DNA from 2 places in the Acidovorax sp. AC410 genome. Region 2 is predicted to be linked to the other one. Evidence: riboswitches for the same ligand, from Rfam matches in the RefSeq annotation. Region 2 holds a riboswitch; the other holds the start of a gene.
What was found. Region 2 has a riboswitch for S-adenosylhomocysteine ahead of metH (methionine synthase). Riboswitches for the same ligand answer to the same signal wherever they lie in the genome.
Positions count from the first base shown of each region.

Region 1: another riboswitch for S-adenosylhomocysteine. It lies ahead of ahcY (adenosylhomocysteinase); the one in region 2 lies ahead of metH (methionine synthase).

Region 1 covers NZ_CEEDCG010000001.1:1,039,938-1,043,344, forward strand. Annotated here, with positions in the region: gene ahcY (adenosylhomocysteinase) at 1-1,216, opposite strand, end outside; S-adenosyl-L-homocysteine riboswitch at 1,291-1,368, opposite strand; gene AC0IZS_RS04770 (DUF2855 family protein) at 1,405-2,496, opposite strand; gene AC0IZS_RS04775 (TetR/AcrR family transcriptional regulator) at 2,575-3,225, shown strand; gene AC0IZS_RS04780 (SDR family oxidoreductase) at 3,300-3,407, shown strand, end outside.
Region 2 covers NZ_CEEDCG010000001.1:2,114,916-2,118,322, forward strand. Annotated here, with positions in the region: gene AC0IZS_RS09820 (aliphatic amidase) at 1-567, shown strand, start outside; gene AC0IZS_RS09825 (hypothetical protein) at 616-1,371, shown strand; S-adenosyl-L-homocysteine riboswitch at 1,389-1,484, shown strand; gene metH (methionine synthase) at 1,514-3,407, shown strand, end outside.

The DNA of each region.
Region 1 (3,407 bases), 1.1 Mb from region 2:
AGCTGGACATCACGAAGCTCGGGTGGCCCGTGCCGCAGCCCAGGTTCACCAAGCGGCCCTTGGCCAGCAGGATGATTCGCTTGCCGTCCGGGAAGATCACGTGGTCCACCTGGGGCTTGATCTCTTCCCACTCGTACTGTTCGAGCGTGGCGACCTGGATCTCGTTGTCGAAGTGGCCGATGTTGCAGACGATGGCCTGGTCCTTCATGGCCTTCATGTGCTCGTGGGTGATCACGTCCTTGTTGCCGGTGGTGGTGACGAAGATGTCGGCCTTGTCGGCGGCATATTCCATGGTCACGACCTTGTAGCCTTCCATCGCCGCCTGCAGGGCGTTGATGGGGTCGATCTCGGTCACCCAGACCTGGGCCGACAGCGCGCGCAGGGCCTGGGCACTGCCCTTGCCCACGTCGCCGTAGCCGGCCACGCAGGCCACCTTGCCGGCGATCATCACGTCGGTGGCGCGCTTGATGCCGTCCACCAGCGACTCACGGCAGCCGTACAGGTTGTCGAACTTGCTCTTGGTCACCGAATCGTTGACGTTGATCGCGCGGAACAGCAGCGTGCCCTTGGCCGACATTTCCTTCAAGCGGTGTACGCCCGTGGTGGTCTCTTCGGTCACGCCGATGATCTGGGCGCTCTTGCGGGTGTACCAGGTCGGGTCCACGGCCAGCTTGGCCTTGATCGAGGCGTACAGGCAGGTTTCTTCTTCGCTGGTGGGGTTGTCCAGCAGCGAGGCGTCCTTCTCGGCGCGCTGGCCCAGGTGCATCAGCAGCGTGGCATCGCCACCGTCGTCCAGGATCAGGTTGGGGCCTTCGCCTTCGCTGCCGGCGGGGCCGAAGTCGAAGATGCGGTGGGTGTAGTCCCAGTATTCGGCCAGGGTTTCACCCTTGATGGCGAACACCGGCGTGCCGGTGGCTGCAATGGCGGCAGCGGCATGGTCCTGCGTGGAGAAAATGTTGCATGAAGCCCAGCGCACGTCGGCACCCAGGGCCTGCAGCGTCTCGATCAGCACGGCGGTCTGGATCGTCATGTGCAGACTGCCGGTGATGCGGGCACCCTTCAAGGCCTGCTGGGCGGCGAATTCCTCGCGGATGGCCATCAGGCCGGGCATCTCCGTTTCGGCGATGCGGATCTCTTTGCGGCCCCAGGCGGCCAGGCCGATGTCGGCAATGATGCAGTCGGTGTTGACGACCGGGGCGTTGACGCGTGCGTTCATGATGGTGTGCTCCAAAGCATGTTTGAAAGACCACGTTCAGCGCGGGGATGAGACGGAAGGCTCACCACACGAGAAGTGGATGAGCGTCGTTGCTAGATGACTCCGAGCCTCACGCCCCGCCAGTGCTGGGGACGCTGCAACGCTCCTCGGATGCGCGCATTATAAGTAAAAGGCCCGGGCACAGGTGCCTACAGAACGACGACGTGGCCCCATTGCGGATCGATGCGACCGGCATGCAGGTCTTCCACCAGCGTCTGCGCCGCCGCAAAGCCCTGGTGTTCCTGCACCTGCATCCAGGGCTGGCGGGCATCGCTGATGCGGTCGATGAAGGCGCGCTGCGCGGCGTTGAACTTCTGGTTCACCACCTCCGGGCCCCAGTCGGCATTGCGCTTTCGGATCTGCACCGGCGCGAAGTAGAACGCCGGGGCCGGCCCGGGCAAGGCGGTATCGCGCAGGAAATGCGTGTTCTGGGCCGAACCCGCATAGCAGTCGTAGACCAGCGCGTCGCCCAGGTGGTGGTGTACCCGCGCGCGCAGGTCTTCGTCGCCCGAAAAGTCCACATACAGCGTGGGCACGGCCGTATCCAGCGCCTCCAGTTCGCCATAGACCACCGTGCGCTCGTAGCAGCCCAGACTCTGCACGAAGGCGCTGTTGCGCTCTGAGGTGAGGGCCACCCGCTCGATGCCCTCCTGCCCCTGCAGGCAGAACGCCGTGCCGAAGGCCGTCTTGCTGGATGCACTGGAGAACACCAGCCGCTGCGCGCCAAAGAATGCGTTGTCCGAGAGGAAGTCCGCCAGCATGAACGAAGTAATGAACAGCGGCCGCACCAGCATCTGGTAGTTTTCGTCTTCGGCCCGGTAGGCCGGATCGGCGCTGGTGCGCGTGTACTGGTTGTAGGCCGAGGTGAGGCCCTGGCGGTGCTCCGCTCCGTCGTAGAAGCCCCGCGCCGTCACGCGCACGGGCTGCATGCGCAGATGGCTGGCAATCGGACAGTAGCCGTAGAAGCGCTCGCCCACGGCCACGCCTGCGACGTCGGACACCACCACCTCGGCAAAGCCCCACACCGGCATGTGGCCCCAGCCCGCCTCGCCGGTGGGAAAGAAATCCCAGTACTTCATGGCATCGCCGAAGGCGGCGTAGGTGATGTTGTTCGTCGTCACGGCCACGCGGTCCACGCGCAGCAGGGCCTCGCCGGGCTGCAGTGGCGCCAGGGGCAATTGCACGGTGCGGGTGTGATTCAATGCATTCTTGTCGGTCAACAGGCGGGTCTGCATGGTCATGGTGTGTCTCCGGGTCGGGTGTGAAAATGCGCTGCGGTCACTGTATGGCGCCCGGCCCTGCAGCGGGTTCGGAAACCGATGAAGGCCCGGCCACCCAGCCCCGCAGCGGCTGCCAGGCCCTTGAAAAGGCCGCGCCAGGCCCGCGCCCGCTTCACCGTGCAGGCCATCTACGACGCCTTTGTTCGGATTTGGCAGCGCGACGGCTGGGACAAGCTCACCACGCGCAACGTGGCGCTGGAAACCGGCATCGCCGTGGGCACGCTCTACGACTACTTCCCCAACAAGACCGCCCTGCTCTCGGGCTATGTGCGCCACTGCCTCGAAGCCCTGCTCGCCGCCATCGACCGCGAGGCCGTGCAGCCCGCCGATCTGCGCTGGGAGGAGCGCATCCACCACCTGGTGCGCCTGGTCTGCGGCGTGGATGCGCCCGAGCTGCCGACCTTCCACCCCGACATGCTGGCGCTGGAAAGTGCCATGGCCGAGCCGCACCACCACCGCCGCGCGCACGAGGAACTGGCCGCTGCCTGGGGCCGTGTGTTCACCGCCTGCACCGATCTGCCCCGCCCACTGGCGCTGGGGCTTGCACAGGCACTGCACCTTTCGGCCTGGGGCGGGCGACGCTATGTGCTGCTGCTCCAGCTCGACCCCGTGCAGATGCGCCAATGGGCCGATGGCGTGGAGCAGTTGTGCTGCGCGGCCATCCTGCAGGCGGCGGACCCGCCGCGCTGAACCTGTCACCTGCGCGGCTGCTGCGCTTGGCCTGGCACTCCACACTGGCGCCCTCACAGAAGAAGGAGCACCCCATGGACCCGAAGGACAAGGTCATCATCGTCACCGGCGGCGCCAGCGGCATCGGCCGCAGCATCGCGCGGCGTTTTGCACAGGAAGGTGCCCGGGCCGTGGTCGTGGCC
Region 2 (3,407 bases):
GACGGCCCCAAGGGCCTCAAGATCAGTCTCATCATCTGCGACGACGGCAACTACCCCGAGATTTGGCGCGACTGCGCGATGAAGGGCGCCGAGCTCATCGTGCGCTGCCAGGGCTACATGTACCCGGCCAAGGAGCAGCAGATCCTCATCAGCAAGGCCATGGCCTTTGCCAACAACACCTACGTGGCCGTGGCCAATGCGGCGGGGTTCGATGGCGTGTACAGCTATTTCGGCCACTCGGCGCTGATCGGCTTCGATGGCCGCACCCTGGGCGAATGCGGAGAGGAGGAGTACGGCGTGCAGTATGCGGCCCTGTCCACCAGCCTGATCCGCGATTTCCGCAAGAACGGCCAGTCCGAGAACCATTTGTTCAAGCTGCTGCACCGCGGCTACACCGGCATGATCCATTCCGATGAGGGAGACAAGGGCGCCGCAGCCTGCCCTTACGGCTTCTACCACCGCTGGGTGACCGACCCCGAGGGCACGCGCGCCGCAGTCGAAGCGCTCACGCGCAGCACGGTGGGCACGGCCGAATGCCCTATCGAGGGGATTCCGCACGCGGAGTGACGGGCGGTTGCCAGGGCCTGCCCTGCAGTTGCCGATAATGCAGCGCACATGGTGGCGCCTGCATCTCTTCTTTCATCGTCCTTTCCCCTGGCCTGCGTGGCCCTGGCGGCCCTCGTCCTGCTGGCCGGGTGCTCCGCCCCTGCGCCCACCGCGCGCGGCGAGGTGCGGGGTGCGCCCACCAGCACGGGCGAGCTGGCCCAGTCCGACCTGAACCGCATGGCGACCCTGGCCATGCGCGACAACCTGGCCAGCCTGACCCTGCTGATGGACAAGCTCTACCGCCGCAACCCGGCCGAGTGGCGCAAGGCCGGCGCGGCGAGCCGCGAGCAGGCCATGGAGCAGGTGCGCGCCGCCATTGAACAGCGCCAGCCCTGGGCGCCGCTGCAGGGCCGGCGCGACATCACGGCCCTGGCCTTTGCACTGGCGCCCGAGTTCGCGGGCGACCGGGTGGCCGCCTTCATCGTCGCCACGGCCGACATGCTGGTCACCGCCCACGGCGGCAAGACCGAGTTCTTTCTGCTCGACTCGCTCGACGCCCAGCACCTGTACAACGCCGCGCGCAACGTCGAATCGGCGGTGTGGCTGCTGTCCCAGCGGCGCAATGCCGCGGGCCAGCCGCTGTTGTGGGCCGACGAGATCGGCCCCCAGGGGCGCAACCTGAGCTTCGAACGCGAATTCGGCAAGCTCATCGCCCGCCTGGACCTGGTGGCCGTGGTGGTGACCGAGAAGTACCGCCGCGCGGCCATCAGCTATGTGCAAGGGATCGTGGGGGGCACTTTCCTGCAATTCCTGCCTGTGCGCTGAGCAGGTAAAATCATGCCTCCCCCGAGGAGCGTTGCAGCGGATCGCCCAGGCACACAGATGCCGGCCGTTCGTCAGGCTCGGGGCCGACCACCCCGCAACGACGCTCACCTACGTTACTGAACCGATTGCGCAGGTGAGTCTGATGTCCGCCCTTCCCATGCCCCCCCTGAAGCTGTCCGGCCTGGAGCCCGTCTCCATTGGCGAGGGCACGCTGTTCGTCAACATCGGTGAGCGCACCAACGTCACCGGCTCCAAGGCCTTCGCCCGCATGATCCTCAACGGGCAGTACGAGGAGGCCCTGGCCGTGGCCCGCCAGCAGGTGGAAAACGGCGCCCAGGTCATCGACATCAACATGGACGAGGCCATGCTCGACAGCAAGGCCGCCATGGTGCGCTTTCTGCAGCTCATCGCCTCCGAGCCCGACATCGCGCGCGTGCCCATCATGGTGGACAGCTCCAAATGGGAGGTGATCGAGGCCGGCCTGCGCTGCGTGCAGGGCAAGGGCATCGTGAACTCCATCTCCATGAAGGAGGGTGTCGACAAGTTCAAGCACGAGGCTCGCCTCGTGCGCCGCTACGGTGCCGCCGCCGTGGTCATGGCCTTCGACGAGCAGGGTCAGGCCGACACCTTCGAGCGCAAGATCGAGATCTGCGAGCGCGCCTACCGGGTGCTGGTCGACGAGGTGGGCTTTCCGCCCGAGGACATCATCTTCGACCCCAACATCTTCGCGGTGGCCACCGGCATCGAAGAGCACAACAACTACGCGGTCGACTTCATCGAGGCCGTGCGCTGGATCAAGCAGAACCTGCCCGGCGCCAAGGTCTCGGGCGGCGTCTCCAACGTGAGCTTCAGCTTCCGCGGCAACGACCCGGTGCGCGAAGCCATCCACACCGTGTTCCTGTACCACGCCATCAAGGCCGGCATGGACATGGGCATCGTCAACGCCGGCATGGTCGGCGTGTACGACGACCTGGAGCCCACGCTGCGCGAGCGCGTCGAGGACGTGGTGCTCAACCGCCGCCCCGATGCCGGCGAGCGCCTGGTCGAGGTGGCCGAGACCGCCAAGAGCGGCGCCAAGGACGAGAGCAAGCGCCTTGAATGGCGCGGCACGCCCGAGGCCCCGCGCACCGTGGGCGAGCGCCTGTCGCACGCGCTGGTGCATGGCATCACCGACTTCATCGTCGAAGACACCGAAGAGGCCTACCAGGCCATCGTCGCCAAGGGCGGGCGCCCGCTGCACGTGATCGAAGGCCCGCTGATGGACGGCATGAACGTCGTGGGCGACCTGTTCGGCGCCGGCAAGATGTTTCTGCCCCAGGTGGTGAAAAGCGCGCGCGTGATGAAGTCCGCCGTGGCCCACCTCATCCCTTACATCGAGGAAGAAAAGCGCCTGGACGAGCTGGCCGGGCGCGACGTGCGCAGCAAGGGCAAGATCATCATCGCCACCGTCAAGGGCGATGTGCATGACATCGGCAAGAACATCGTCACCGTCGTGCTCCAGTGCAACAACTTCGAGGTGGTGAACATGGGCGTGATGGTGCCCTGCCACGAGATCCTGGCGCGCGCCAAGGTCGAGGGGGCCGACATCGTGGGCCTGTCGGGCCTGATCACGCCCAGCCTCGAAGAGATGCAGTACGTGGCCGGTGAGATGCAGAAGGACGAGCACTTCCGCATCAAGAAGATCCCCCTGCTCATCGGCGGTGCCACCACCAGCCGCGTACACACCGCCGTGAAGATCGCGCCGCACTACGAAGGCCCTGTCGTCTACGTGCCCGACGCCTCGCGCAGCGTGAGCGTGGCCCAGAGCCTGCTGGGCGACGGCGTGGACAACTATGTGCAGGAGCTCAACGCCGACTACGACAAGGTGCGCACCCAGCACGCCAACAAGAAGCAGACCCCGCTGTGGTCGCTGGCCAAGGTCCGCGCCAACAGGACGCCTGTGGACTGGGCCGCATACCAGCCCACCGTGCCGCGCGCACTGGGCCGGCGCGTGTTCAAGAACTTCGACCTGGCCGAGCTCGCGCGCTACATCGACT